DNA from 4 places in the Bradyrhizobium zaerense genome. Region 1 is predicted to be linked to each of the others. Evidence: predicted binding sites of a transcription regulator. Region 1 holds the regulator's gene; each other region holds the start of a gene.
What was found. The regulator LexA, encoded in region 1, represses DNA repair genes until DNA is damaged. The targets are predictions, from matches to a motif close to TGTTCNNNNTGTGTTCNG.
Positions count from the first base shown of each region.

Region 1 (7,496 bases):
CGTTCTATCTCCTGCTGTCGGGCGCGGAAGTGGCCACGCAGCGATCGTTCTTCATGACGGCGGTGGTGTTGATCGCCGTGATCGTCGATCGCCGCGCCATTACTTTCCGCACCCTGGCGGTGGCAGCCCTGATCGTGCTTGCGGTCGCGCCGGAGGCGCTGGTGCATCCGAGCTTCCAGATGTCGTTCGCGGCAACGCTGGGGCTGGTGGCGCTGGTGCAGGTCGGCATGCCGAACCTGTTTGCCTCGCCGGATCATTCGACCACTGCGCGGATCGCGATGTGGGGCGGGCGCGAGATCGCGATGCTGTTCATGGCCTCCATGATCGCGGGGCTTGCGACCACGCCCTACGCAGCCTTCCACTTTCACCGCGTCACGCCGTACGGCGTGCTCGCCAATCTCGGCGCCATGCCGGTGGTTTCGGCGCTGGTGATGCCTGCCGGGCTGTTGGGATTGCTTGCGGCGCCGTTCGGACTGGACGGCGTGTTCTGGTGGCTGATGGGGATCGGCATCGATTGGATGATTGCGGTCACGCGATGGGTCGCGGCATTGCCGGGCGCGGTCGGCCATATCGGCGCCTTCGGCACCGCGCCCCTGGTCGCGGCGAGCCTCGGGCTCGTCCTGATGGGATTGTTGCGCACGCCGCTGCGTTGGTCGGGCGCGCTGGTGCTGCTGGTTGCGATCCTTTGGGGCTTGTCCGTCCGGCAGCCCGACATCCTGATCGCCGGTGACGGGCAGAGCGTCGCGGTGCGGGGCAGGGACGGGCAGCTGCATCTGATCAGGATGAACAAGGACAGCTTTCTGCTGAAGGAATGGCTGGCGGCCGACGCCGATCCGCGTGATGCCGGCAGCGCGTCGCTGGCCGATGGCGTCTCGTGCGACGATTTGGGCTGCGTCACGCCGCTCGCCGACGGGCGCCTGGTCGCAGTGGCGTTGCGCATCGACGCGCTGGCCGATGATTGCAATCGTGCCGCGCTGGTGGTGATCGCCCGGCCGGCGCCGCCGGATTGCACGGCGATGGTGGTCGATCGGCAGCGTCTCGCAAGCCAAGGCGCGCTCGCGCTGATGCGGCGTGGTGATGGTTTTGCCGTTCAGGCGGTGAAGGCAAGGGGCGCAGACCGTCCCTGGTCGCCGGCTGCCGCAGGCGCGGCGGATTATGATGGCAGCCTTGCGCCGAAGACGAAGACAGCCTCTCCCCGGAGCAATGACGCAACGCCGTCCGAGGCCGATCTCCAAGCCGAGGACTGAAAGCCGAGGGCTGGATTTGACCTCTCAGCCGATCGTCAGGCCGGAATGGCTGGCCGTCCGACATGCGGCGGGCGGATCACTCGATCGGCTTTGCGAGACGCAAACCGCTCCACTTCGCCGGCCTCGGCCGGCGATGGGCATTTCAATCCGGGCCTCGACCCCTCGTTGGGTCGGCGGCGTCAGCCGATCGGCAGGCGGGTGATCGTTGGCTGCCTGTCGGCGATCTCTGGCTTTTGCTCCCGCTCGCCGAGCGGCTGGGTCACCGGCAATTGCAGCACGGTGGCGCGCTGGCCTTCGACGAGCTGCGTCACCAGCACGTATTTGCCGTCCGGAAATTCGATGGCGTCGTGATGGCGATCGGGAATGTGCGGATCGACCTTGCCGAACTTGCCGACGCGGGAGTTGATGGTGCGCGTCCAGATCCAGCGATTGTCGTATCGGACGCTGTCGGCGAAGGCGAGCTCCGTTCCCGGCAGCAGGCAGACCGCGACCGACATATCGGCTTCGGAGGCGAAGCCGCGCGTCGAGGTGCCGCGGAAAGTTGTCGTGACGATTGTCTCGCCGACTTCTGCGGGACGCGTCGCGACGGCGTGCAGGCTGTAGTCACACATCGGGGTGCTCCTCAATCAGGATAGCGACCCGCGCCTCTTCTGAGGCGCAGGCCTCTATCAGAGTAGAAGCCTGCAAGCGTCTGCTTGGTTGTGGGCAAATCTGCGGCTTGGTCCGCGCGCTGCAATCACAATATCTTTTTCAATTGCGCGAGGAACAAAGCCTGCTCCCGTGCATTCGGGCAGTTTCGCCATTAGCGGCCAGCGGGCGCCGACCAGCCGGAATATTGCCAGGCCCGTTGCGACGGCTGCTCGACCGCGTTGCCGGCATTTCGGAATTGCTCGCTCGTCGCCAGTGGCACTTTGCGGACGCGGGGCTGCGTTTGCGCCGCGAGGGCTTGCGACGCTGATGCTGCGATCAGCGCCATCGCGACAGTGCTCAGAAAGATGTTGCGCATGGTTGTCTCCTCGGTCTCTCAAAGGCCTGCGAAGCGGTGCGCGCTTCGTCGCGGCGTGCCGAGGATGTAGCGCCGGAGGGGTGGCCGGATAATCTGCGCAAAACCAGAAAGACTATCCAGCCGGAGCGGACAATCGTCCGCTCCAATCGCTCGTGCGCGGCGGCCGACCGACCGTCCGCAGCCGGCTCAATACTTCCGGTAAAGCCCGATCAGCTTGCCCTGAATCTTCACCCGGTTGGGCGGCAGGATGCGAACCTCATACGAGGCGTTCGCCGGCTCGAGCGCGATCGAGGCGCCGCGGCGCCGGAAACGTTTCAGCGTTGCCTCCTCGTCGTCGATCAGCGCCACAACGATGTCGCCGGTATCGGCGCTCTCGTTACGCTGGATCAGCGCCATGTCGCCGTCGAGGATACCGGCATCGACCATGGAATCGCCGCGCACTTCGAGCGCGTAGTGCTCACCGGAGCCGAGCATGTCAGGCGGCACGCTGATGGTGTGGCTGCGGGTCTGCAACGCTTCGATCGGCGTACCGGCCGCGATCCGGCCCATCACGGGCACCGCGACGGGGCGCTCGCCGTCATCCGCCGACCCGCTGGAGCTCGCGCGGACCTTGCCGAGATTGCCCTCGATGACGCTGGGCGTGAACCCGCGGCGGCTGCCGGCCGCGGCCTGAAGCTCCGGCAGCTTGATCACCTCGATGGCGCGGGCGCGGTTGGGCAGGCGCCGGATGAAGCCGCGCTCCTCGAGCGCGGTGATCAGGCGATGGATGCCCGATTTCGAGCGCAGATCGAGCGCGTCCTTCATCTCGTCGAAGGAGGGCGGCACGCCGCTTTCCTTCAGCCGCTCGCTGATGAACCGCAGAAGCTCGTATTGTTTGCGCGTTAACATCTCGACCAAATTCCCCCGGTTGATGTCGTTCGATTCCGAGACGCTGAGTTCAGCGATGAGCCGCTACATGCTCGAAACAAATCATGAACGGACACTATATGTTCGATATGTGTTCCGCAACTGGTTAATTTAGCGTGAACGCGACAAACTTCGCGGAACGCGAGCGAGCGACGCGTTCAGACCGGCAATCGCAGCACCTCGCAGCGCGTGCCTGCCTCGGCCTTCGGCGCAAACGGCGCACGTACGAGAAGTGCCTGTGCGGCAGCCAGATTCGCGAGCAGCGAGGAATCCTGATGACTCACGGGATGAGCGATGAGGGTGCCGTCGTCGCGCAATTCAAGGCGCGCGCGAAGATAGTCCTCGCGCTGGTCGTTGGCACCGACATCGCGGCCGAGCACGGCGCGTTCGCGACGGTGGTGAATCACTTCGCGGCCCGAGAGCGCGCGAATCAGCGGCACCATGAACAGGAACGCACAGACGTAGGACGACACGGGATTGCCGGGCAGGCCGATCACGCGCATCGCGCCGAGCTGACCGTGCATCATCGGCTTGCCCGGGCGAATCGCGATCTTCCAGAACGCCATCGAGATGCCTTCGGCCTCGAGCGCCGGCTTGACCAGGTCGTGGTCGCCAACCGAGGCGCCGCCGGTGGTGATCAGGACGTCCGCCCCGCTGTCGCGGGCGCGGCGGATGCCGGCCGTGGTCGCCTCAACCGTGTCGGCGGCGATGCCGAGGTCGATGGTCTCGGCGCCTTCGCTGCGCGCGAGCGCGTGCAGGGCATAGCCGTTGGAATAAACGATCTGACCCGCGCCGGGGGTGACGCCGGGCATCACCAGCTCATCGCCGGTTGCGAGGATCGCAACTCTCGGCCGGCGGCGGACGGGCAGGCGCGGGTGGTTCATCGCGGCCGCGAGCGCCAGGTCACGCTCGGTGAGTCGGGTTCCTCGCTTCAGCAGCAAATCGCCTTCGCGAAAATCGACGCCGGCCAGGCGGATGTGCCGTCCGATGAGGGCGGCTTCCTTGATCGTGACGCGCTTGCCCTCGACCGCAGTATCCTCCTGGATCACGACCGCATCCGCGCCATCGGGAACGACGCCGCCTGTGAAAATCCGTACGGCTTCGCCAGCGCCCACCGTTCCCGCGAACGGCTGGCCGGCTGCGACCTCGCCAATCAGATTGAGCTGTGCATCGATCCTGGCCGCGTCGGCGGCGCGCACTGCGTAGCCGTCCATGGCCGACATCGCCTGCGGTGGCTGCGTACGGCGCGCCGCGAGATCGCGCGCCAGCACCCGGTGCCAGGCCTCGTCGAGCGCAACCATCTCTTCCGCCAGCGGCTCTGCGCCGGCAAGCACCGCGGCAAGCGCGTCGGAAACCGGCATGAGGGCCACGGTGAAAACTCCTGCTCGGGCAATACGACAATCGGGTCGCGGCAAGCGTTCTAGCCGACAGTGGCCGTCGAGGCAAAACGGACGTGCATGCGCGTGGACGCAGCTTATCTATGGAGCAATAGCCGCACCAGTTCGGCCTGCCGGTTCACGCCCGTCTTGTCGAAGATTTTCGACAAATGGCTGCGCGCGGTTCCGTCGGTGATCCCTAGCCGTTCCGCCGTCGCTTTGCGGCCGCCGCCCTTGACGATCTCGAGCGCAAAGGCGGCTTCGGCACGGGTGAGGCCGTAACGCGTGCGCAAAGCGTCGAGTCTTGATCTCGCGTCCGGCTCGGGGTCGGTGATGAGCACCATCGCGCTCGATCGCCAGCCGGAGGCAAGCGGCACCGAACTCTCCGCCCAATCTGTGCCGACTGGCGTCACCTGCACGTGCAGCGGCATGCGGCCTGGATGCCGCCGCAAGCTCATCTCGCCGCCGATGCGATCGGGATGATCGATGCTGCACGAGCCGATCAGTGATTGCAGAGAGCGGCCGTCTTCGCTGTTGATGGCGCTCAGCGCGCCTGCCTCAAGCACGATGCTCTCGGCGGCATCGAGCCATTCGCGCGCGCGGCGATTGACGAAGATCGGGCGCGCCTCAGCGTCTGCGAGAACGAAGCCGTGGTCTAGCCCATCCAGTCCCGCTAGCGCAGCGCGGCCGGTGACGTCGAGCTGGTGGGTACGCCGCTGGATGGCAACGGCGCGTACGAGATGCTGCGCCAGCGTCGCAAACAGCCGCCGTGCGTTATCGTCATATGAAGGCAAATTGGACGGCCGGTGGCTGGTCAGGATGCCCGTGGCGTTATGATCGACCAGCAAATTCGTCGTCAACGGCTCGGTATCGAAGCCGGCTGGCTGCCACCATTCGTTGTAGTAGTCGGTCGCGGTGAACTCATCGCGTGTGATGAAGTCGCCGATGGTGAAGACCTCGCCCGGCGTCCTGCCGATGCCAAGCGGCAACAGGGGATTGCGCGGCGCCCAGCCGAGCAGCTCTTGCACGCGGTCGGGGTCGATGCGCGGCGACACCAGGCTGGAGAGGCCGTTTGCGGGGTCATAGACACCGAACAGGATGCGACCGCCCATCGCCTCGTCGATGCGCGTCAGCACACTTTCCCAGCGGCTTCCGTCGAGCGCGGCCTCGTAGATGGCGCCGATGAGGTCAAATACGGAGTCGTTGGAAATATCGTCCGTCCCCAAGACAAAATGCCTCAAAATGCAATGAGGCATCTCAGCGCAGCGCCGCGCCAGGGCAAGGACAGAAAAAGCGGCAGTCGAGCCGATGTTGCCGCAAAGCAGCGCGGCATCGGGAATCTGAGGTTCGCGAGTGGCGAAGGCGAGGTGCAATGCTGAATTGCAAGCATATTGCGGGATGTTGCTGCGATGTCTCACTCCTCAAACATTCAGGTCGAAAGGCCCGCTTTCCCTCCGATCTCTGACGAACGTCAGATGCGATCGTCCTGCGGCTTGGAGAAGCTGCCCGGAGCGGTAGGTCAATCGACAGAATCGGGCCGTCCGTTCGAGGGGCTCTCATGTACGCGCATCGGCGTCACGACACTATTTTTGGGGCACTTAGGCGCCTGTCTCGCAAGGCCGGCTTGCTCGCCAGCAGCATGCTGACCGGCGTGGGTGTGCTGGGTGCCGGTGCGGTGCTCTACCCTTCGGCAGCTCTTTCTGCCGACTACGCCGCCGGCGGCGGCGTGATCAACGCGCCCAGCGGCAACGCGACAGCGGTTGGCAGCGGGGCCACCACGACCGGCTCCGACGCGACGGCTTACGGTGCAGGCAGCATCGCGAGCGGAGACGGCGCGACGGCGACAGGACATGTCAGTCAGGCCAAAGGCATCTCCGCGACCGCAACGGGAGAAAGCAGCATCGCAAACGGCGCCTACGCGACGTCGACGGGACAAAACAGCTTTGCGAACGGCACGTTCGCGACCGCAACTGGACAGGTCAGCACCGCAGACGGGACCAACGCGACGGCAACGGGACAAACCAGTGATGCCAACGGCACCAACGCGACCGCGACAGGCCAAGCTAGCTTTGCTAACGGCACCAACGCGACGGCGACGGGACAGGCCAGCACCGCCAACGGCGCGGACGCGACCGCGACCGGTAGTCTAAGCAAGGCAAATGGCTTTGATGCAACGGCAACAGGTATTCAAATTTCTGCAAATGGCACCTTCACGACTGCGACGGGCGCCCAGAGCGTCGCCCACGGCGACAGCGCGACCGCGACTGGCCAAGGCAGTTTCGCAAATGGCGATTTCGCGACCGCGACTGGTCAAGGCAGCAACGCAAACGGGACCAACGCGACGGCGACGGGACAAGGCAGCGTCGCGAACGGTGTGAACGCGACCGCGACCGGTAGTCTCAGCAACGCGAATGGTACCAACGCGACCGCGACGGGTGCCCAGAGCGTCGCCCACGGCGACAGTGCGACCGCGATCGGCCAAGGCAGTTTCGCAAATGGGGATTTCGCAACCGCGACTGGTCAAGGCAGCATCGCCAATGGCCTGACAGCGAGCGCGTTCGGCCGAAACAGCAACGCCACCGGCGACGCCACGACCGCGATCGGCCAGGGCAGCACGGCGAGCGCCACCGGCGCGACGGCGGTCGGTGCGGGCGCCACGGCGACCTTCGCCAATTCGACCGCGATCGGCGCGGGTGCGACAACATCAGCGCCCAACCAGGTCTCGATCGGCACCAGCACGAACACCTACCGCATGTCCGGCCTCACCTCGGCCGCGAGCCTTGCCGCACAATCCGGCCCGACACAGGTGGTGACAACGGATGCCGCCGGGCATCTGGCCGCCGCAAGCTTCAGCGGTGCGGATATTTCCACGCTGCAGTCCAACGTCTCCACGTTGCAGACGCAGATGCGGCAGGCCTTCGAGGGCACCGCCATCGCCATCGCCATGGGCGGCTCGGCGCT
Region 1 is NZ_CP165734.1:1,074,902-1,082,397, forward strand. Features, by position in the region: gene AB8Z38_RS05370 (ComEC/Rec2 family competence protein) at 1-1,247, shown strand, start outside; gene AB8Z38_RS05375 (hypothetical protein) at 1,427-1,858, opposite strand; gene AB8Z38_RS05380 (hypothetical protein) at 2,050-2,253, opposite strand; gene lexA (transcriptional repressor LexA) at 2,440-3,141, opposite strand; gene glp (gephyrin-like molybdotransferase Glp) at 3,318-4,529, opposite strand; gene AB8Z38_RS05395 (helix-turn-helix transcriptional regulator) at 4,634-5,761, opposite strand; gene AB8Z38_RS05400 (YadA-like family protein) at 6,160-7,496, shown strand, end outside.

Region 2 (7,496 bases), 1.9 Mb from region 1:
CTGAAGTGCGTCGACGCACCGCCGTCGCTCGAAGATTTTTGCCTGCGGCCGCTCGTCGCATTTCTTTGCCAAGAATTAATCGCGTGGACGGGACACCGTAAGGTGCAAGGACCCATGTTGGATGCAGGGCGACCCCTCACCCAACATGGAGATTTCGACATGAACGATCGCGTCAATTCCGACACCACCACGTCCCGCAAGATTCTGGAGGCCGCGCCGCCTGGCGCTGCTCGGCACCGTGGCCGCGCTGGGCGTGGCCGTGCTCGCCGCGTCTCCCATTTCTTCGCCGTTCAACGTGAACTCGCTCATTGCGCCGGCGCAGGCCTCTGAGGTGGCCGCGACGCCGCCGGGATTCGGCGATCTCGTCGCCAAGGTCAAACCCGCCGTCATCTCGGTGCGGGTGAAGATCGACGAGGACAACGACAAGAGCGCGATGCTGCAACAGAACCGGATGGATTCTGACGAGCAGACGCCGTTCGACCAGTTCTCGCGGCAATTCGGCTTCCCCCGCGGCATGAACGGCATGCCGCGCCAGCGTCATCAGGTGATCACGGGCGAGGGCTCCGGTTTCTTCATCTCCGCTGACGGCTATGCCGTCACCAACAACCACGTCGTCGACCACGCTCAATCGGTGCAGGTGACGACCGACGACGGCACGATCTACACCGCCAAGGTGGTCGGCACCGATCCCAAGACCGATCTCGCGCTGATCAAGGTCGAAGGCAAGAAGGACTTCCCGTTCGTCAAATTCTCCGATCAGAAGGCGCGGATCGGCGATTGGGTGGTCGCGGTCGGCAATCCCTTCGGTCTCGGCGGCACGGTGACTGCGGGTATCGTCTCGGCCAGCGGCCGTGACATCGGTAACGGTCCCTACGACGACTTCATCCAGATCGACGCCCCCATCAACAAGGGCAATTCCGGCGGTCCTGCCTTCGACATGAACGGCAACGTCATCGGCGTGAACACCGCGATCTTCTCGCCGTCCGGCGGCTCCGTCGGCATCGGCTTCGACATTCCGGCCTCGACCGCAAAGCTCGTCGTCGCACAGTTGAAGGACAAGGGTGCGGTCACCCGCGGCTGGCTCGGCGTACAGGTCCAGCCGGTGACCGCGGATATCGCCGACAGCCTCGGCCTCAAGGCGGCGCGTGGTGCGATCGTCGACAATCCGCAGGACGGCAGCCCGGCGGCGAAGGCCGGCATCGAGGCCGGTGACGTCATCACCGCCGTCAATGGTACTGCGGTCAAGGACTCCCGCGATCTCGCCCGCACCATTGCCACCCTGGCGCCAGGCAGCTCAGTGAAACTCGACGTCTTCCATAAAGGCGAGAGCAAGACGATAACGCTCGCGCTTGGCGAGCTGCCGAACGAGCGGCAGGCCCAAGGTAAGGCCGACGACGGCAAGACGCAGCCGGACGCCGGCACGCCGCGGCTCGGACTCAGCCTTGCGCCCGCGGGTGATGTCCAAGGCGCCGCCGGCCAGAAAGGTCTCGTGGTGACCGAAGTCGATCCCGAGGGACCGGCCGCGCAGCACGGTATCCAGACCGGCGACGTCATCCTGAACGTCGGCGGCAAGCCGGTCGCCAATGTCGGCGATGTCCGGTCCGAACTGGCGCAGGCCAAATCGTCCGGCAAAAAGAGCGTGCTGTTGCAGGTGAAGAGCGCGGAGGCGACCCGGTTCGTCGCAGTGCCGCTCGCGTAAGTCTCGCGACTTCGACCGCAAATTCAAAAGGCGGCCTGCGGGCCGCCTTTTTTCGTGTGCGCTGACATACCCACAGGTAGCCGATAACATTCTCGTTAACGGCAGTAATGGTGACGGGTTCGTCCGAAAAAGCCGCGTTCACTGTTCACACTCGGGAGTCGCGTGTTGCACTTTGGCGTGGAAGCGCCAGAGCCTGTCGGAAGAGTGGAACTTCGGACCGTCCGGCTGCTTTGGAACCCGCCGGTGGTTCGCATTTGATCGGTGCCAAGATGGGTCGATTGAAGCTCTCGCTGATGAGTGCGCTGCTCGTGGCGCCCCTGGTATTATCTATCGGAAGTGCGATGGGTCGCGACGACGGCCGCTACGCCGATTCGCCGCTCAAGCCTTGGTTCGACAGTCTGCGCAGCCATCTCGGTCCGTGCTGCTCGGACGCCGACGGCGTTGCGGTCGCCGATCCCGATTGGGAATCGCACAACGGCCACTACCAAGTGCGCCTCGACGGGCAGTGGGTCGAAGTCCCCGACGAAGCCGTCATCACCGAGCCAAACCGCGCCGGCCGCACCATGGTGTGGCCGGTCAAGACGGCGTTTGGCATCTCGATCCGCTGCTTCATGCCGGGCAGCATGATCTGAGGCTGGTCTCTACGACCGCTTGGCGGATTTACGTTTGGAGCTTTTCTTCGATCTTTTGCTCGAACTTTTCCTCGAGCTCTTCTTGGCCGTCTTCTTGGTCTTCTTGGCTGTTTTCCGCTTCGGGACCTTCTTGCCCTTCTTGCGCGCTTCGGACAGGCCGATTGCGATCGCCTGCTTGCGGCTCTTCACGCGTCCGCCACGACCGCCCGGTCCGCTCTTCGCGGTACCCTTCTTGTAACGGCGCATCTCGCGCTCGACATCCTTGCCGGCGCTGCGCGAGTAACGGCGCTTCTTTGCCTTGCGTGCCATCAAGTTTCTCCCTTCGGTCGAGAGAACTGCTCGAAGCAGGCATGGTTCCGAAACGCGCCGCAAGGCGCGAACGCGCCAAGCAAGCTAGAAGGAATTCGCCAGCTCGATTTCCGCCTCCAGCAGCTGGATGCGTCGCGCGGCTTCACCGGAGGACAGATATCGATCGTATTGCGTGGGCTGGTAGGCCTCCTCACTCAGCCGCTTCAGCCTCAGCCCCTGCGCCCGGGTCATCTGATCCATGAGAAAAACCCTGGCGTCGTATTGACCCTGAACCTGCATGTCCGCTCTCCATACGGAATTGGTGACTTGACTATATGTTCTTATTTTGTTCTAACAAGCCATGGACAACAGAATTAATGAAATTCGACGTAAAATCAGCGCCTTGAGGCTGGAAATGGCCCACGTCGAGGCGTCTGTGCGCGACCTCGTCAACCGCGATCGCGACTGCACCGAGCAAGCCCCCGCGCAGATGGATCTGCGCCGGAAAATCAACCTGCTGATCGGCGAATGGAAGGCAGCCGGGGGCGGCGAGGTGTTGCCCGATATCGGCAACCGGGTGCGTCTGCGTTCAGGGAAGATCGAGAGCAAGCCGACACGCGCGGCTCTGCGTCGCTGAGATATTGAGAGGGAATCATCAGAGGCGTTCAGCGGATGGAGGCACGTAGTGGACGAAGACCCGGACGCCTACCGGATTCTGGAAACTGCGCGCCGAGATCCTCGAACTGGGCTCCGCGATCCGTCAATTGCGGCGCGAGGGCCTCGACGACGCCGCGGCCCAGCTCCTGATCTCGCGTAAGCGGGCGCGGCTTGACCAGCTCGTGAAGACACTTTCGTAAGTCGCGCCTTAACGTCACTTGAGATGCGGCGCAGCTCGCGGAGCAGGCCAATCCCCCGTTCGCGCATCAAAGCAAAAAGGCCCCGCGATCGCGGGGCCTTTCCTGGAATTCGGCGAGCCTACTTGGTGTTGGTCGTGCCCTTATTCGTCATGCTGCCGCCTTGGTCGGAGCCGGGACCAGAGCCGCCTTGGCCGGAGGCGTCAGGGACCCTTGACTTGGTATTGGCTCCCGTCGTCTGCGAAGACGACATCGAGGATGGGTGCTTCGATTTGTGCGACTTGGCCTGCGCGGCGAACGGCGCGGCGGCAAGGCCGGTTGCCAACATCACGGCGAGGGCAAGCTTGGTGGTCTTCATGCGGGGGACTCCTGAGTTGAATTGACGCAGGCACCCAACCGCTATCTGCGGCAGGAGTTCCAAGGAACCACTCAGGCGTTTTCACCCGGACCTCAAAATTCCTTGTCTTCGGAAATGATGAACACGACGCCTGTGAGCGCTGCGCCGATCGAAAACGTCGTCACCAGCGTGATGACAAAGACGAAAACCGCCTGGCGTCCGCCATGGTTCAGCAGGCTGGCGACCGCTGGATTGAACAGAATGAGTGCAAGACCGAAACCAAGGCCGAGCGCGGCACCCATCATCGCATGCGTCATCAGCTTGATGAGGCCGGTGGGAGAGATCAGGCTTGGCGACTTTTTTGCCCGCATGGAACTGCCGCTCGCTTTGGCATGCAAACGCGCGCAATGATCCAGGGTTCCATCTCGGATGAAGGAATTGTCATGAGTCGCTTCAGGCGACGTTCATGCTCGCTTTGCGAGAATGACGCCATCAACACGGGAATATTCGATATGGGCAAGGTTGTCTTTCTTTATCGCTCGCTGGCGTATCGCAACGCGGCCGCCGACATGCTGCGCAAGGCGCGCAAGCTGCCGCGCGGCGCGGAGCGAAGCGCGGCCCTTCGCTACGCGACGGCGTTACGCGATCTCGCGCAAACGGAAGCATGGCTTGAGGGGCGCATCGCCGTTGACCCTCGGCCGACAGAGCAGAGGGAAGCAGTCGCTTCGCGCTAACCCAATGCGCGTTGTAGCTCAGGAAAGGTGTTGGGGTCGAACCTGTCCTGTGCTGCCGACGCGGCCGCAGACTTTGGCATCAGGGGCACTTCGAGCCGGCACAACAGGCCCTCCGCGCGCCAATCAAATTGCGCTCGTCCGCCGAGCTGCGATTCGACACTCGCCAGCAGGCTCCTTGTGCCAAAGCCGCGCGATTTCGGCGTCATGACTGCTGGGCCGCCGGATTCCTCCCACGTCAAAATGAGGAGGTCGTTCTCGGACTGCCAGCCGATTGCAAGCCGTCCTGATCGTGTCGAGAGCGCACCATATTTTGCCGAATTGGTGAAGAGCTCGTGCAGAGCAAGTGCCAGTGTCTGTGCCGTGGTGGGCAGCAACTGCACCTGGGGACCTGCCAGCTTGACCTGGCCGCCAAGCGAATAGGGCGCAAGCTCCTCGTCGATCAGCTTGGACAACTCGGCGCCTTGCCAGCTCGACAGCGACAGGATCGTGTGCACGCGCGCGAGTGCGTTGATGCGCCCCTCGACGGCGCTGACATAGGCTTGGACCCCGTCGGCGCGGGTGAGGCGCACGATCGACTGCGCCAGTGCCAGCGCGTTCTTGGCGCGATGGTCGACTTCCCGTGCCAGCAGAGTCTGTCGCTCTTCGGCGCGCTTACGTTCCGTGATGTCGACGGTGACGCCGCTGACCCGCACCACGCGTCCGCTCTCGTCCACCGTCGCGGCCGCCGTGCCGACGCACCAGCGAATCTCGCCATCGGGCCGGCCGATGCGGAACTCCGCCTCATACGCGAGCGCGCCGCTATTGAGCGCGGCGATCGCCCGACGGAACTGATCGACATCGTCGGGATGCAGCAAAGCCTGGATGTTTGCCGAAGTGACGTTGAAGGTCTCCGGCGTCACCCCGAAGATGCGGTACTGGCCTTCGTCCCACATCCAGTCGCCGTTGATCCAGTCCCAGTCCCAGGACCCCATCTTGCCGGCCGCGATCGCCATGCTGCGGCGCTGTTCGCTTTCGCGCAGTTTTGCGGTGGAGTTCTCCAGTTCCGCGGTACGCGCGCGGACGCGGTCCTCGAGCTCCTGGTTCAGCCGTTCGAGCTGGCGCGTCTTGCGGTAGAGTTCGGCGAACACCTTGATCTTGGCACGCAGCACCTCCGGCACGACCGGCACCGGAACGTAGTCGACGGCGCCCATCTCGTAGCCGCGCAGCCGGTCGATGTCGCTGACCTGGATTGCCGAGATGAAGATCATTGCTGTTTTCTGGAACCGCGGATGCTCGCGGATCATCGCCGCGAGCTCAAAACCGTCGAGTTCGGGCATGCAGACATCGACCAGGATCACCGCGATCTCGGTCTTGAGCAGCACCTCCAGCGCCTCGCGCCCCGACGAAGCGATCACGAGATTCTCGCCGAGTTCCTTCAGGATGACCTCGTAGGCGAGCAGCTTGGCCGGCTGGTCGTCGACGAGGAGGATGTTGACCCTTTGGTGGTCCATTCTCGGATCCCGCTCAGCGGTGCAGCCACATGCGGATTGCAAGCAGCAATTGATCGGTGTTGACGGGTTTGGCGAGGTAGTCGGACGCGCCGGCTTCCAGACATTTCTCGCGGTCGCCCTTCATCGCCTTCGCTGTCAGCGCGATGATCGGCAGGCGCAAGAAGGCCGGGTTCTCCCTGATCACGCCGATGGTCTGATAGCCATCCATCTGCGGCATCATGATGTCCATCAGCACGATGGCGATTTCCGGGTTGGACTCGACCAGCGTCACCGCTTCGCGGCCGGTGGTCGCCGTCAGAACCTTCATGCCGCGCCGCTCCAGCACGCTCGACAGCGCGAAGATGTTGCGGGCGTCGTCGTCGACGAGCAACGCGGTCTTGCCGATCAGGTCCTCGTCGGAGCTGTTCAGTTTCTCCAGCATGCGCTGCTTCTCGATCGGAAGTTCGGTGATCACGCGATGCAGGAACAATGCAGTCTCGTCGAGCAGGCGTTCCGGCGATTCCACACCCTTAACCACGATGCTGCGCGCCATCGTGTGGAGTTCCGCATCCTCCTCGGCCGACAGTTCGCGGCCGGTGAACACGACCACCGGAATGTTCGACAGCGCTTCGTCGTGGCGGATCTGGTCGAGCACCTCGAAGCCGCTCATATCGGGCAGCCGCAGGTCGAGCACCACGCAATCGCACGGCGCCTCGCGCAGCATCGAAAGTGCGCCGGCGCCGGTATCGGTGGTCACGATCTCGATGTCGTCGTGATGCAGGAGCTCCCGGATCGAGAGCTGCTCGGCCTCGTTGTCCTCGACGATCAACAGCCGCTTGCGCCGCGGCCTGGCATATTCCTTGATTTGCGACAGCGCAGCCGAAACACCCTCCGTGGTGGTCGGCTTGTTGACGAAGGAGAAGGCGCCGCGCGCCAGCGCATGCTGGCGGTCCTCGTCGAGCGTGATGATCTGCACGGGAATGTGGCGCGTCAGCGGATTGTGCTTGAGCTGGCTCAGCACTGTCCAGCCGAGCATGTCGGGCAGGAACACGTCGAGCGAAACGGCTCTTGGCTGATACTGCTTGGCAAGATCGAGCGCTTCCGCGCCACGCGAGGCGACCAGGACCTTGAATCCCTTGTCGCGCGCGAGATCGACCAGAATCCGCGCATAATGCGGGTCGTCCTCGACGATCAGGAGGATACTGTCGCCGGGCTCGAGCTTGAGTCGATCGTCCGGCAGCTGCTCGATGACGCGTTCGGGCGTCGTTGCTGCTGGCTGCAGTGCCGGCGGCTGGCTGTATTGCTGCTGCGGCGCGGCGCGCGGTGCGAGCGTCGGGCCCGAATATTTCAGCGGCAGATAGAGCGTGAAGGACGAACCCTTGCCGGGCAAGCTGCGCAGGTGGATCTCGCCGCCAAGCAGGCTCGCGAGCTCGCGGCTGATCGCAAGACCGAGGCCGGTGCCACCATATTTGCGGCTGGTGCC
Region 2 is NZ_CP165734.1:2,927,995-2,935,490, reverse strand. Features, by position in the region: partial or broken gene AB8Z38_RS14480 (Do family serine endopeptidase) at 160-1,699, shown strand; gene AB8Z38_RS14475 (hypothetical protein) at 1,969-2,331, shown strand; gene AB8Z38_RS14470 (DUF6496 domain-containing protein) at 2,341-2,640, opposite strand; gene AB8Z38_RS14465 (DUF3072 domain-containing protein) at 2,725-2,919, opposite strand; gene AB8Z38_RS14460 (hypothetical protein) at 3,035-3,256, shown strand; gene AB8Z38_RS14455 (hypothetical protein) at 3,595-3,831, opposite strand; gene AB8Z38_RS14450 (hypothetical protein) at 3,924-4,181, opposite strand; gene AB8Z38_RS14445 (hypothetical protein) at 4,218-4,544, shown strand; gene AB8Z38_RS14440 (HWE histidine kinase domain-containing protein) at 4,541-6,034, opposite strand; gene AB8Z38_RS14435 (HAMP domain-containing protein) at 6,048-7,496, opposite strand, start outside.
Region 2: the regulator LexA is predicted to act here: its motif matches at 2,956-2,973, upstream of AB8Z38_RS14465 (DUF3072 domain-containing protein).

Region 3 (7,496 bases), 100 kb from region 1:
CCGCCGCGGCGCTGGGCCCGGTAGGCGGACAGCGGCACGCGCTTGACGTAACCGGCATGCGAGACGGTGACGACCATTTCCTCGCGCTGGATCAGGTCCTCGTCCTCGACCTCGCCCTCCTGCTCGATGATCACCGTGCGGCGCGGGGTGGCGAACTCGGCCTTTACCTCGGCGAGCTCGGTCTTGACGATGTCGAGCACGCGGGCGCGCGAACGCAGGATGTCGAGATAATCGGCGATTTCGCCGGCGAGCGTGTCGAGCTCTTCGCGGATTTCGTCGCGACCAAGTGCAGTGAGGCGCTGCAAACGCAGGTCGAGAATCGCCCTCGCCTGCTCCATCGACAGCCGGATCGTGCCGTTCTCGCTGATGCGGTGACGCGGATCGTCGATCAGGGTCAGCATGTCCTCGACGTCGCGGGCCGGCCAGTCGCGCGACATCAGGGTGTCGCGCGCCGTGGTCGGGTCGGGTGAGGTCCGAATGACGCGGATCATCTCGTCGATATTCGCGACGGCGATCGCCAGGCCGACCAGGATATGCGCGCGGTCGCGCGCCTTGCCCAGCAGGAACTTGGTCCGCCGCGTGACGACCCGCTCACGGAAATCGACGAAGATGGCGAGCAGATCCTTCAGAGTCATGATCCGCGGCCGACCACTGTCCAGCGCCACCATGTTGACGCCGAAGCTCGTCTGCAGTGGCGTGAACCTGTAGAGCTGGTTCAGCACCACGTCGGGCACGGCATCGCGTTTCCAGCTCGATGACGACACGGAAGCCGTCGCGGTCGGATTCATCGCGCAGATCGGCGATGCCCTCGATCTTCTTCTCCTTGACGAGCTCGGCGATGCGCTCGACCATCGTCGCCTTGTTCACCTGGTACGGAATCTCGGTGACGATGAGCGCCTCGCGCTCCTTGCGGACGGTGTCGATCGTGACCTTGCCGCGCATCACCACCGAGCCACGGCCGAGATGATAACCGGCGCGGATGCCCGCCCGTCCGAGAATGATGCCGCCGGTCGGGAAATCCGGTCCGGGCACGATATTGATGAGTTCGTCGATGGTCAGCGCGGGATTGTCGATCAGCGCCACGCAGGCGTCGATGACTTCGCCGAGATTGTGCGGCGGAATGTTGGTAGCCATGCCGACCGCGATGCCGCCCGCGCCGTTCACCAGAAGGTTCGGGAACTTGGCCGGAAGGACCGACGGTTCGGTCTCGTTGTTGTCGTAGTTCGGCTGGAAATCGACCGTGTCCTTGTCGATGTCGGCCAGCAGGGCCAGCGCCGACTTGGTCAGCCGTGCTTCGGTGTAACGATAGGCGGCAGGCGGATCGCCGTCGACCGAGCCGAAATTGCCCTGGCCGTCGATCAGCGGCACGCGCATCGAGAAGTCCTGCGCCATGCGGACCATGGCGTCGTAAATCGACTGGTCGCCGTGCGGATGATACTTACCGATGACGTCACCGACCACGCGGGCGGACTTCACGTACTTCTTGTCGGGCGTGTGGCCCTGCTCGTGCATCGAGTACAGGATGCGGCGATGCACCGGCTTCAATCCGTCGCGGGCATCGGGCAACGCACGCGCCACGATCACGCTCATGGCGTAATCGAGGTAGGACTTCTTCATCTCCTCGAAGATGGAGACGGGGCGAATATCCGAGCGCTCCGGCTCGTCGCCGGGCCTCTTGTTGTCGTCGTCGGCCAAGGGGGAATCCGGTGAGTTTTTATCTGGGAATCATATAGCGCATCGAGGCCCTGATAACCACCCTTGCGGACCTTCGGGAAGTGCTTTTTCCGCTTATTTTTCCAATAACTTAAGGCCTTGCGAGGAGCGCTTCGAAACGGCCTGGAACAGGCTTTGCGAAACCGCCTCTAACACCGGGAAAACCGCGTGGCCAGCCTGCCCTGTCGGCCGGTTTGCCGTGACGCAATCCGATGTCCCCCAAAGAGAAAGCGGGCCCGGAAATCCCGAGCCCTTCCCGCGACGGCAAGATTGCCGACACGACGTGTGAAGCGCCGTCCGATCCAACCGGCGCCTCCTCGTGTGCTCCGCGTCCTCAGAACGGGATGTCGTCGTCCATGTCGCTGTTGCGGCCGCCACCGCCGCCCGCGGCCACGGGCCGGCGAGGCGCGCTCGAGACGGGACCGGAGGAGCCGAAATCGCCGCCCTGCTCCTCACCGAAGCTGCCGCCTCCGCTGCCGCTGCGGCCATCGAGCATCGTCAGCGTCGAGTTGAAGCCCTGAAGCACGACCTCGGTGGAGTATTTCTCCACGCCGCTCTGGTCGGTCCATTTGCGGGTCTGGAGCGCGCCCTCGACGTAAATCTTGGCGCCCTTCTTCAAATACTGTTCAGCGACCTTGCAGAGCCCTTCGTTGAAAATCACGACGCGGTGCCACTCGGTCTTTTCCTTGCGCTCGCCGGTCGCCTTGTCCCGCCACGTTTCCGACGTCGCAACGCTCAAATTCGCAATCGGCCGCCCGTCCTGGGTGCGGCGGATTTCCGGATCCTTGCCGAGATTTCCAACCAGAATGACCTTGTTGACGCTTCCCGCCATCGCCGCTCTCCACTCCAAATGCCACTGAATTCGACTAGCGGGCTCGCGCGCCCGCGCCATCGCCGCCTGTTGGGCGACCCTATACGCTTACGGGCATCGATCGGCCCGCCAGGCCCTCGGTTATCCCCACATATAGCATCAACACGGGATCCGTTCCAGCTTTGTTCCGCCCGAAATCCGACACTGCAAACCGGCGCTTGGCCGCAGCACGGTCCCGCTCGCTTCAGTGCGTCGATGGAACCTTTTTGGGTTCCCGCCTATCCCGAAAAATACTTAACATTCATCAACTTGCAGCCCGTTCGATTGACCGCCGACTGTGGCGTTCCGGAGACGGACCCGGGCCCTTACGGGGCTAGACTTGCCTTGGAATGGCTCGGATGGGCGTCGCGCCTGAGGCCACTTCGGGGACCTTGAAGCAAGCAACAATAGATTGGGGAGACTGCAATGAAAAAAATCCTGCTAAGTGCATTTGGCCTAATTGCGTTCAACCTCTCGGCTCCCGCGAGCGCAGCGGATCTTGCGGCCCGTCCTTACACCAAGGCGCCGGCGCCTGCGATCGCGACGATCTACGATTGGAGCGGCTTCTATATCGGCATCAACGGCGGTGGCGGTTCGAGCCACAAATGCTGGGACTTCGTGACACCGGGGACCGGGGTGCTGGTGGGGGAAGGCTGTCACAACGCGACGGGCGGCACCATCGGCGGCCAGATCGGCTATCGTTGGCAGTCGGCCAATTGGGTGTTCGGTCTTGAAGGCCAAGGCAACTGGGCCGATTTCCGGGGCGACAACGTCAGCACACTTTTCCCAGGCAGCGCTCTGGTCACGGGTGATCGCAACCGTTCGCGCATCGACGCGTTCGGCCTCATCACCGGTCAGGTTGGTTACGCCTGGAACAGCGTGCTCCTCTACGTGAAGGGCGGCGGCGCCGTGGTCGGAGACAGGTACGACGTCTATGCCGCCGCCGGCACGCCCGGCGCGGGCGCGCTGCTGGCTTCGGCACGCGAAACCCGCTGGGGCGGAGCGATCGGCGCCGGTCTGGAATTCGGCTTCGCGCCGAACTGGTCGGTGGGCGTCGAGTACGACCACTTGTTCCTCGGCCATCGCACGGTCGGCTTCACCACGCCAGCGGGCGCGGCGTTCGGGAGCGACCGAATCGGGCAGGACGTGGATATGGGACTGATCCGGCTGAACTACCGCTGGGGCGGGCCCGTCATCGCGAAGTACTGATAGCACTGGTTTCACGCGCGTCTCTAAGGCCGGCCTCGTGCCGGCCTTTTTTTGTGCCCGCGCAAACGGGGAATTAATAGGTCAGCATCTGCGACATTTTTAGGCCGTTGTGACTTTCGGGAGACACAACTTGCGGCTTCAGTGGTGTAGGTACGACATCAGTTGGACCAACGCGTCCGATGCTCTTCCGACGCACGGAAGGCAAATCAGAAACTGGGACTGGGATTTGTTGAAATGAAGAAAATTTTGCTGGCTTCGGCCTGTCTGCTCGCTCTCACTGGCGCCGCCTCGGCTGCCGATCTGGCGGCTCGCCCCTACACCAAGGCTCCTGTCGCTATCGCCTCGGTCTACAACTGGACCGGCTTCTACCTCGGTATCGTCGGTGGCGGCGCCTGGGAGAACGCTTCCGGCGACCCGAAGATGAAGGGCGGCTTCGTCGGCGGTACCGCCGGCTACAACTGGCAGACCGGCAACGTCGTGTTCGGCGTCGAGGCCGATGGCGCGTGGGCTGACGTCAGCGCGTCGGCAGCTGGTGCGGTTTTCGTGCCGGGCGTCGGTGCGATTCCCGCCTCGGTGAGCTCGAAGACGGACGCGATGGGCACCGTGCGCGGCCGCATCGGCTACGCTGTCAACAATGTCCTGTTCTACGGCACCGGCGGCTACGCCTGGATCGACAACAAGATCACTGCGACGCTGGGCCCGGTCTCGATCTCCGACAGCAAATTCCACTCGGGCTGGACCGTCGGCGCTGGCGTCGAAGCGTTCATCGCCCCGCAGTGGTCGATCAAGGGCGAGTACCTCTATCGCAGCCTTGGCGGCGAGACCTATTTCTCGGGCGCCGTGCCCTCCGGCACGCTCAACTTCCACACCGTGCAGTTCGGCGTGAACTATCACTTCAACGGCCCGGTCGTCGCCAAGTACTAAGCCAAGTACTGAGCTTCGGCTCCAACGCCATCGCGTTACGAAAGGCCGGCCTTGCGCCGGCCTTTTTGTTTTTGTGCAACCTCGCAGCGGCGCGCCTCGGGGTGGTTCCGAGCCCCGCTGCTGCCAAATGCCGCCAGCGCGCCAACAATCCGTTGACGATCTGCAAGTCCCACTGGAAATCCGCGCCCGTTCTTCCTACGTTCGCTGCCATACCCATCGGCGCCGATCCCGGTTCCGGGCGAAGCGCGCCTCGAATGTTGGCGCGATCGCGTGCCTTTGGGATTCCTTGAGGACCACCGGGATGGATGAAGTGATCAAGGCGAAGCGCCAAGCCACCAACGCGGGCTCAAGCCTGCGCGCAATTACGATCCGTGGCGCGCGCGAGCACAACCTCAAGAATGTCGACGTCGAGATCCCCGCGACAAGCTCGTCGTGTTCACCGGCCTCTCCGGCTCCGGCAAATCCTCGCTCGCCTTCGACACCATCTATGCCGAGGGCCAGCGCCGCTACGTCGAATCGCTGTCCGCCTATGCCCGCCAGTTCCTCGAAATGATGCAGAAGCCGGACGTCGATCAGATCGACGGATTATCTCCGGCGATCTCGATCGAGCAGAAGACGACCTCGAAGAACCCGCGGTCGACCGTCGGCACCGTGACCGAGATCTACGACTACATGCGCCTGCTGTGGGCGCGCGTCGGCGTGCCCTATTCGCCCGCGACGGGACTGCCGATCGAAAGCCAGACCGTCTCGCAGATGGTCGACCGCGTGCTGATGCTGCCCGAGGGCACCCGCCTCTATCTGCTTGCGCCGGTCGTGCGCGGCCGCAAGGGCGAGTACCGGAAGGAGCTCGCCGAATGGCTCAAGAAGGGCTTTCAGCGCGTCAAGATCGACGGCACCTTCCATGAGCTCGCCGAGGCGCCGACGCTCGATAAGAAATTCCCGCACGACATCGACGTCGTCGTCGACCGTATCGTGGTGCGCGCCGACATCGGCCAGCGCCTCGCCGAAAGCTTCGAGACCGCGCTGAAGCTCGCCGAGGGCCTCGCCGTCGTCGAATTCGCCGACGCTCCCGCAGCAGCGCCGGTCGAAGAAAAGAAGAAGACCGCGAAGATCCACGACAAGAGCGGGCCCGAGCGCATGCTGTTCTCGGAAAAGTTCGCCTGTCCGGTCTCCGGCTTCACCATCCCCGAGATCGAGCCCAGGCTGTTTTCCTTCAACAATCCCTATGGCGCGTGTCCTGCCTGCGGCGGGCTCGGCGTCGAGCAGCATGTCGACGAGGATCTTGTCATCCCCGACAAGGAAACCACCCTGCGCAAGGGCGCGATCGCGCCCTGGGCCAAATCGTCATCGCCTTATTACGTGCAGACGCTGACCGCGCTCGGCAAGCACTACAAATTCACGCTCGACACCAAGTGGAAGGATCTCGCCAAGAAGACCAAAGACGCGATCCTCTACGGTTCCGGCGAGGACGAGATCAAGTTCTCCTATGAGGACGGCGTCCGCTCCTACGACACCAAGAAGCCGTTCGAGGGCGTCATCACCAATATCAACCGCCGCTATCGCGAGACCGAGAGCGAGTGGGCGCGCGAGGAGCTGGCGAAGTATTTCCACGACGTGCCCTGCGAAGCCTGCCACGGCTTTCGGCTGAAGCCCGAGGCGCTCTGCGTCAAGATTGGCGGCAAGCATATCGGTGACATCTCCGAACTGTCGGTCAAGGGCGCCGGCGCGTGGTTCGAGACCGTGCCGGAGGCGCTCAATGCGCAACAGAATGAGATCGCCGGCCGCATCCTCAAGGAGATCCGCGAGCGCCTCACCTTCCTGCTCGACGTCGGTCTCAATTACCTCACCCTCTCCCGCTCTTCCGGGACGCTGTCGGGCGGCGAGAGCCAGCGCATCCGCCTGGCGTCGCAAATCGGCTCGGGCCTGACCGGCGTGCTCTACGTGCTGGACGAGCCCTCGATCGGCCTGCACCAGCGCGACAACGCCCGCCTGCTCGACACGCTGAAGCGACTGCGCGACCTCGGCAATACCGTGATCGTGGTCGAGCATGACGAGGATGCGATCCTGCTCGCCGACTACGTCCTCGACATCGGCCCCGGTGCCGGCATGCATGGCGGCAACATCATCGCCGAAGGCACGCCGGCCGAGATCATGCGCAACCCGAACTCGCTGACCGGAAAATATCTCACCGGCGAGCTCGAGGTCGAGGTGCCGGAGCGGCGTCCGCCGAACCATCGCCGCACCATCAAGGTGGTGAACGCGCGGGGCAATAACCTCAAGAACGTCACCGCGGAGATTCCCGCTCGGCCTGTTCACCTGCGTCACCGGCGTCTCCGGCGGCGGCAAGTCAACGCTCTTGATCGACACGCTCTACAAGGCGATCGCCCGCAAGCTGAACAATGCGAGCGAAGGCGCCGCCCCGCACGACCGCATCGAGGGCCTCGAGCACATCGACAAGATCATCGACATCGACCAGTCGCCGATCGGCCGCACCCCGCGCTCCAACCCCGCGACTTACACCGGCGCGTTCACGCCGATCCGCGAATGGTTCGCCGGCCTGCCCGAGTCGAAAGCGCGCGGCTACGAGCCCGGACGCTTCTCGTTCAACGTCAAGGGTGGCCGCTGCGAGGCGTGCCAGGGCGATGGCGTCATCAAGATCGAGATGCACTTCCTGCCCGACGTCTACGTCACCTGCGACGTCTGCAAGGGCAAGCGCTACAACCGCGAGACGCTCGAGGTGCTGTTCAAGGGCAAGAGCATCGCCGACGTGCTCGACATGACCGTCGAGGAAGCCGCCGAG
Region 3 is NZ_CP165734.1:1,179,329-1,186,824, reverse strand. Features, by position in the region: partial or broken gene gyrA (DNA gyrase subunit A) at 1-1,695, opposite strand, end outside; gene AB8Z38_RS05895 (single-stranded DNA-binding protein) at 2,048-2,545, opposite strand; gene AB8Z38_RS05890 (outer membrane protein) at 2,990-3,772, shown strand; gene AB8Z38_RS05885 (outer membrane protein) at 4,007-4,696, shown strand; partial or broken gene uvrA (excinuclease ABC subunit UvrA) at 4,998-7,496, shown strand, end outside.
Region 3: the regulator LexA is predicted to act here: its motif matches at 2,697-2,714, upstream of AB8Z38_RS05895 (single-stranded DNA-binding protein).

Region 4 (7,496 bases), 2.7 Mb from region 1:
GACGCGCGCGGGCACGCGCGGTGCGATATTGGGTTCGTGCGCAAGCAGGATCACCGGTGCGTCGTCAGTAATCTTTGCCAGTGTCGCGGCGAGATCGTCGACGCCGAAGCGCCCCGCGCTCCGGAGGCGCCGCGCCGGCATAAAGGCAAGCTGATCGCCTAGACCGGCGAGCCAGAACGGACGGCCATCCCTGGTGAGACGCACGACGTCGTTCTCGTAGACGGGTATGCCAGCCGCCTCCAGCGCGCGATGGGCGACCGTCGGCCCCTGCCCGGCCCGCTGCACGAGTTTGTCGTCCCAATAGTCATGATTGCCCATGACCGCATGAACACCAAGCGGCGCCTTGAGGCCGGTCAGCACCCTCGCCCATTCACCGGCCGGGATGATGCGCGTGACATGGTGATGACCGGCGACGTAATCCCCGAGCAGTACGATGAGATCGGGGCCGAGCGCGTTGGTGCGATCGACGATGGCCTCGATCCGCTCCAGCGACATCCAGGGATCGCAGGCATGAATGTCGGCGATCACGGCGATCTTCAGCGGAAAATCCGCCGGCCATTGTCGTGGCGTTGGATGATAGCGGGTAATGCTGAGCCGCAGCACCGGCTCGACGCCGACGCCGTAAGCCGCGGTCGAGACGCCGAGGGCGGACAGACCGCCGATGGAACGGATGAGATGACGCCGCGAGATCATGGAAGCCCGGTCGTGATGCGCCTTTCGTGATGCGGCCCGATTGGAGCGGAATTGGGGAGCGCTCGCGCAGATCGTCTGCACAGAGGTTACCGGAAGTTCATGACCGTCGCTATCGCTCGTCGCTCTCGTCCGTCCCGAACAGGCCGAACTGCGCCGCATCGCGCGAGGGTTCGGCAATCCCGAGATGGCGGAAGGCGTGCGAGGTGAGCAGGCGCCCGCGCGGGGTGCGCTGGAGATAGCCGCACTGGATCAGATAGGGCTCGATGATGTCCTCGATCGCGTCGCGCGGCTCGGATAACGCGGCGGCCATCGTCTCGACGCCGACCGGGCCGCCGCCATAGTTCATCGCGATAGTCGTGAGATAGCGGCGGTCCATGGCATCGAGGCCGGCGGCGTCGACCTCAAGCGCGCTGAGCGCGTGGTCGGCAATCTCGCGGTCGATCGACGTGGCATCGGCCGCCGAGGCGAAATCGCGCACGCGGCGCAGGAGGCGACCGGCGATGCGCGGCGTGCCGCGGGCGCGGCGCGCGATCTCGTTGGCGCCGTCCGCGCTCATGCCGACATTGAGCACGCGGGCGCCGCGGGTGACGATGCTTTCCAGCTCCTCGATTGTATAGAAGTTGAGCCGGATCGGGATGCCGAAGCGATCGCGCAACGGATTGGTCAGCAGGCCGGCACGCGTGGTGGCGCCGACGAGGGTGAATTTCGACAGCTCGATCTTCACCGAGCGCGCCGCCGGGCCCTCGCCGATGATGAGGTCGAGCTGAAAATCCTCCATGGCGGGATAGAGCACTTCCTCCACCGCCGGGCTCAGGCGATGGATCTCGTCGATGAAGAGCACGTCGCGCTCCTCGAGATTGGTCAGCAGTGCCGCGAGATCGCCGGCCTTGGCGATCACCGGGCCTGACGTGGCGCGAAAGCCGACGCCGAGTTCCTTGGCCACGATCTGCGCCAGCGTGGTCTTGCCGAGGCCGGGGGGACCGACGAACAGCACGTGATCCAGCGCTTCGCCGCGCTTGCGCGCCGCCTCGATGAAGATCGAGAGATTCTTGCGCGCCTGCTGCTGGCCGACGAAATCGGACAGCGATTGCGGCCGCAGCGCGGTGTCGCCGACATCGTCGCTGCGGCGCTCGGGCGTGACCATGCGGGGGGCCTTGGGATCGCTCACTCAGCGGACTCCGCAAGATCGTAGGGTGGGCAAAGGCGCTCTTCGCGCCGTGCCCACCATGTCGCTGATCGCTCTATAGATGATGGGCACGCTTCGCTTTGCCCACCCTACGAGATTGACCATTTCCGCACTCACTTCGCGAGCTCCTTCAGGCCGAGGCGAATGAGCTGCGCCGTCTCGGCATTCTCACCTGCGCTGCGCGATGCCGATGCGATGGCGGCGGCCGCTTGCGGCTGGCCGTAGCCGAGATTGACCAGCGCGGAGATCGCATCCGCCACCGGACGCGGGGCGCGGTGGTCGTCGATGGCGCCGGCGAGATGCACGACGGCCGGATCGACGTTGGCAAAGGCCGGCGCCTTGTCCTTCAACTCGGTGACAATGCGCTCGGCGACCTTGGGCCCGACGCCGGGCGTGCGCGCCACCGCGGCCTTGTCGCGCAGCGCGATCGCGTTGGCGAGATCGGAAGGCGACAGCGTGCCGAGCACGGCCAGCGCGACCTTGGCGCCGACGCCCTGCACGGTCTGGAGCAGGCGAAACCATTCGCGCTCCTGATCGGTGCGGAAGCCGAACAGCTTGATCTGGTCCTCGCGGACATAGGTCTCGATCGAGAGCACGGCCGCCTCGCCCGGCGAGGGCAGATGCTGCAATGTGCGCGCCGAGCAATGCACCTGATAGCCGACCCCGCCAACGTCGAGAAGGACGTAATCCTCGCCGTAGGAATCGATCAGGCCCTTGAGCTTGCCGATCATATCCCCACCACTTTCAAACGCAGCGCGGCGCTCTGGCGGTGATGCGCATGCGTGATGGCAATGGCGAGCGCATCGGCGGCATCCGCCGACGGCGGCTCGGCCTTGGGCAGCAGGATCTTCAACATCATCGCGATCTGCTGCTTGTCGGCATGACCGGCGCCGACCACGGTTTTCTTGACCTGGTTCGGCGCGTATTCGGCGACAGAGATACCGAACATCGCGGGCGCCAGCATGGCGACGCCGCGGGCCTGGCCGAGCTTCAACGTCGCGACGCCGTCCTTGTTGACGAAGGTCTGCTCGACCGCGGCTTCCATCGGCTTGTGCTCGGACAAGATCGTGGCGAGCCCTTCATGGATCGCCAGCAGGCGGCTTGCGAGCGGGAGGTCGTCCGGCGGTTCCACCGAGCCGCAGGCGATGTAGATGAGGCGATTGCCCTCGGACTCGATCACGCCCCAGCCGGTGCGGCGCAGGCCGGGGTCGATGCCGATGATGCGAACGGGGCCACGAATCGGGAGCGCAGTCATGCGCCAGTGATAGCGGCTGACCGTCGCGGGGGAAACAGAAACAGAACGGAAGTAACAGGGGAAAGCGGCGCAACCCTCTTCGCCTTTCGCCGCACGCGCGAGCGCACCGTCCGAGGGGAACGCCGCTAGCCGCCCATCTTCGCCATCAGCGCGTCCGACACCTCGAAATTGGCGTAGACGTGCTGGACGTCGTCATGCTCGTTGAGCAGGTCCATCAGCTTCAACAGCTTCTCGCCGGTCTCGTCGTCGACCGCGATGGTGTTCTGCGGCTTCCAGACCAGTGCGGCCTTGCGCGACTCGCCGAACTTGGCTTCGAGCGCCTTGGCGACATCACGATAGCTTTCGGTCGAGGCGTAGATCTCGTGACCACCTTCGCCGGAGATCACGTCGTCGGCGCCGGCCTCGATCGCTGCATCGAGCATCGCATCGTCGGAGGCGACGCTGCGGTCGTATTCGATGATGCCGGTGCGGTCGAACATGAAGGCGACCGAGCCGGTTTCGCCGAGGTTGCCGCCGGATTTCGTGAAGAAGGAGCGGATGTCGGAGGCGGCGCGGTTGCGGTTGTCGGTCAGCGCCTCGACGATGACGGCGACGCCGCCGGGGCCGTAGCCCTCGTAGCGGATCTCGTCATAGTTCTCGCCGTCATTGCCGAGCGCCTTCTTGATGGCGCGCTCGATATTGTCCTTCGGCATGTTCTCCTGGCGGGCCGCGATGATGGCCGCGCGCAGGCGCGGGTTCATGTTGGGATCGGGCGTGCCGAGTTTGGCCGCGACAGTGATTTCCCGCGCCAGCTTGCCGAACAGCTTCGACTTCTGGGCATCCTGCCGCCCCTTGCGGTGCATGATGTTCTTGAATTGGGAATGTCCGGCCATGCGTGGTCTCGTGAGGGAAGTGTCAGCCAAGGTGAGCGTGGGAAGCGCGGCCTTATAGGCCGCCAAGCCACCGGAATGAAAGAGGCTCTACGACTTTAAGGTAATACCGTAGCGTCCTTTGCCTAGAAGTCAGGCAACGTTAACCCTGATTTCATCCCGGGCTGCGAAAATAACGTCGACCCGTCTCCCGAAAAGAGTGACCCGATGGCGTTCGCATTGTTTCAGAAGCGTCTGCCGGATTCGGCCGCGCCCGCGGCAGCCCCGCTAGCTGCGCAGCCGGCCGCCGGTTCCCAACCCACCTCGGCCGCCGAGGGCGATTCGGCCCGGGAAATCCTGGAACTGCTGGAACTCGAGCTGGGCGCCATGATCCGCCAGCTCGAGCGCGCCGCCAATTCGGTGGCCGGCGGCGCGGAGGCGACCGCCGCGACGCTCGTGGACATCCGCCAGCGCACCGACGCGCTGACCGGACGGACCAATGCCGCGCAGTCGAACGCCTCGACCTTCGCCCATGCCGCCGAGAAGTTCACCCAATCGGCGCAGGGCATCGGCGCGCAGGTCCGCGAGGCCGGCAAGCTTGCCGACGAGGCCAGCGCCGCGGCACAGGAGGCGCGCGCCAATGTCGACCGCCTGCGCAGATCCTCCGCGGCGATCGGCAATGTCGTCAACCTGATCGCCCAGATCGCACGGCAGACCACGCTGCTCGCGCTCAACTCGACCATCGAGGCCGCGCGCGCAGGTGCTGCAGGCCGGGGCTTCGCGGTGGTCGCCACCGAGGTTAAGGCGCTCGCGGTGCAGACCCAGGGCGCCACCGAAGAGATTTCCAGGAAGATCGACGCGCTGCAGCGCGATGCCGCAGGGTCAGCCGATGCCGTGCATCGCATCTCGCAGGCGATCGAGGCGATCCGCCCGGTGTTCGACACCGTCAACGGCGCAGTGGCCGAGCAGAACGCGACCACCAGCGAGGTCTCCGGCAACGCAGCCAGCGCTTCGCAATTCATCATCTCGGTCGGCGAGAGCGCTGCCGAAATCGACGCCGCGACCAAGGCGGCCGAAACTCATGGCGAGAACGTCGCCAGCGCCGGCAAGGCGGTGACGACGTTCGCACGCAAGCTGAAATCGCGCTGCGCGGTGCTGCTCAAGCAGAGTGAGCACGACGATCGCCGCAAGACCGAGCGGCTGCCCTGCCATCTCAAATTCGAGAGCGCACGCGGCGTGATGCCGGTCTACGAGATCGCGATGGACGGCGTGCTGATCGGCGGCGCGGACGCCGGCCGGCTTGCGCCGCAGACGATCATCGACGGCAGCCTCGAGGGCGTCGGTGCCTGCCGCCTGCGCGTGGTCGAACAATCCAAGGCCGGGGCCCGCGCCCACTTCGTCGCGCCCAATGCCGAGCTCAACGAGAAGATCGAGGACAGGCTCTGGTCGATCCACGAGGAGAACACCGAGTTCGTCACCCGCGCCATGGAAGCGGGCACCGCGCTGACCGCGATCTACGAGCAGGCGGTTGCGCGCGGCGAGGTCAAGATCGACGACCTCTTTGACACCGACTACGCCGAAATCGCCGGCAGCAATCCGCAGCAATACCGCACCAGATATCTCGACTGGGCCGACCGCGCGCTGCCGCCGTTCCAGGAAGCGTTTCTCGCCAAGGAGCCGCGCATGGCGTTCTGCGCCATGGTTGACCGCAACGGCTTCCTGCCGGTGCACAACAAGATCTATTCGCATCCGCAGCGGCCGGGCGATGCCGTATGGAACGCAGCGAACTGCCGCAACCGGCGCATCTTCAACGATCCGGCCGGCTTGGCCGCCGCCCAAAACCAGCGATCGTATCTGATCCAGAGCTATGCGCGCGACATGGGCAACGGCAACACGGTGATGATGCGCGAGATCGATGTCCCGATCCGCGTGCAGGGCCGGCACTGGGGCGGATTCAGGACGGCCTACAAGCTGTAGTGCACGCTCAGGCAAGACCTGCTGAGCAGAATCATCGCTTAAAGTCGGAATTGGAATGGGAATGGGAATGCCGCGGTGAGCCGATCAACGGCTCCGCCTGGAGATAAGCCCGTACATGTCCCTCGCGCAGCTTGCAGTATTGGACACCGGATCGAACCGGACGATGGCCGAGCGCCTGATCGACCAGCTTGCCGACCGCATCGGCGGTCTCGGCGTCGAGCTTGCCGACATCGCCGGCAACGTCCAGGAGGTCGCAAGCCGCGTCGCGAACCAGTCGGAACGGTTCCACCACCTGCAGCAGACGGCCGAGACCATGGTCTCGGCCAATCACGACATCGCCAATGCGTCGCAGGCGGTGCAATTGACCACCTCAGCGGCGGTCGGCGAGATCGCCCAGTCGCGCAACGCCGTCGACACCGCCGTCAGCCACATCTCCGAGCTCGTCGCGGCGGTGGGGCGGATCGAGGCGCGCTTGAGCGCGGTCGGCTCGGCGCTGGCGCAGGTCGCGAAGGTGTCCGGCTCGATCGAGGCGATCGCCAAGCAAACCAATCTGCTTGCGCTCAACGCCACCATCGAGGCGGCGCGCGCCGGCGATGCCGGCCGCGGCTTCGCGGTGGTCGCAAGCGAGGTGAAGAACCTCGCCGAAGCCACCCGCCAGGCCACGCACCTGATCTCCGACACCGTGCGCGATCTCGACGGCCAGATCGAGGGCCTGATCGGCGAGAGCGGCGACGCCTCGCTGCGCGCCAAGACCGCGGGCGAAGGCGCCCAGCAGATCTCCGGCATCATCTCACGGGTGCAGCAGGGCTTTGCGTCCGTGGAAGCCGAGATCGACAGTGTCACGCGCGCCGCGACCTCCAACCTCGGCCATTGCGACACCGTGATCAACGAGCTCAACGAGCTCGCCAAGGGCGTCGACCTGTCGTCGCGCGATCTCAAGAACGCCGACCAGCGGGTCACGCAATTGCTCGACACCTCCGAAGGCCTGATCGCACTGATCGCCGACAGCGGCGTCGAGACCTCGGACGCGCCGCTGATACGCACGGTCGTGGATACCGCCAAACGCATCTCGGGCGAGTTCGAGGCCGCGATCGATCGCGGCGAGATCACGCTCGATCAGCTCATGGACGAATCCTATCGGGAGATCGCGGGCACCGATCCCAAGCAATATCTCACCAACTACGTCGCGTTCACCGACCGCGTGCTGCCTGCGATCCAGGACCCGATCCAGAAATCCGATCCCCGCATCGTGTTCTGCGTCGCCTGGGCGAGGCACGGCTATCTGCCGACGCACAATCCGAACTACCGCCTGCCCCAGGGCAAGGACCCGGTCTGGAACAACGCCAATTGCCGCAACCGCCGCCTGTTCACCGATCGCGCGGTGAAGAAGGTCGCGGCGAATACAAAGCCGTTCCTGCTGCAAACCTATCGGCGCGAGATGGGCGGCGGACAGTTCGTGCTGATGAAGGATCTGTCGTCGCCGATCGTGGTCCACGGCAAGCACTGGGGCGCGTTCCGGATGGGATATCGGCAGGGC
Region 4 is NZ_CP165734.1:3,821,992-3,829,487, forward strand. Features, by position in the region: gene AB8Z38_RS18515 (metallophosphoesterase) at 1-693, opposite strand, end outside; gene ruvB (Holliday junction branch migration DNA helicase RuvB) at 803-1,861, opposite strand; gene ruvA (Holliday junction branch migration protein RuvA) at 1,993-2,610, opposite strand; gene ruvC (crossover junction endodeoxyribonuclease RuvC) at 2,607-3,134, opposite strand; gene AB8Z38_RS18535 (YebC/PmpR family DNA-binding transcriptional regulator) at 3,260-4,006, opposite strand; gene AB8Z38_RS18540 (methyl-accepting chemotaxis protein) at 4,211-5,959, shown strand; gene AB8Z38_RS18545 (methyl-accepting chemotaxis protein) at 6,075-7,496, shown strand, end outside.
Region 4: the regulator LexA is predicted to act here: its motif matches at 3,165-3,182, upstream of ruvC (crossover junction endodeoxyribonuclease RuvC).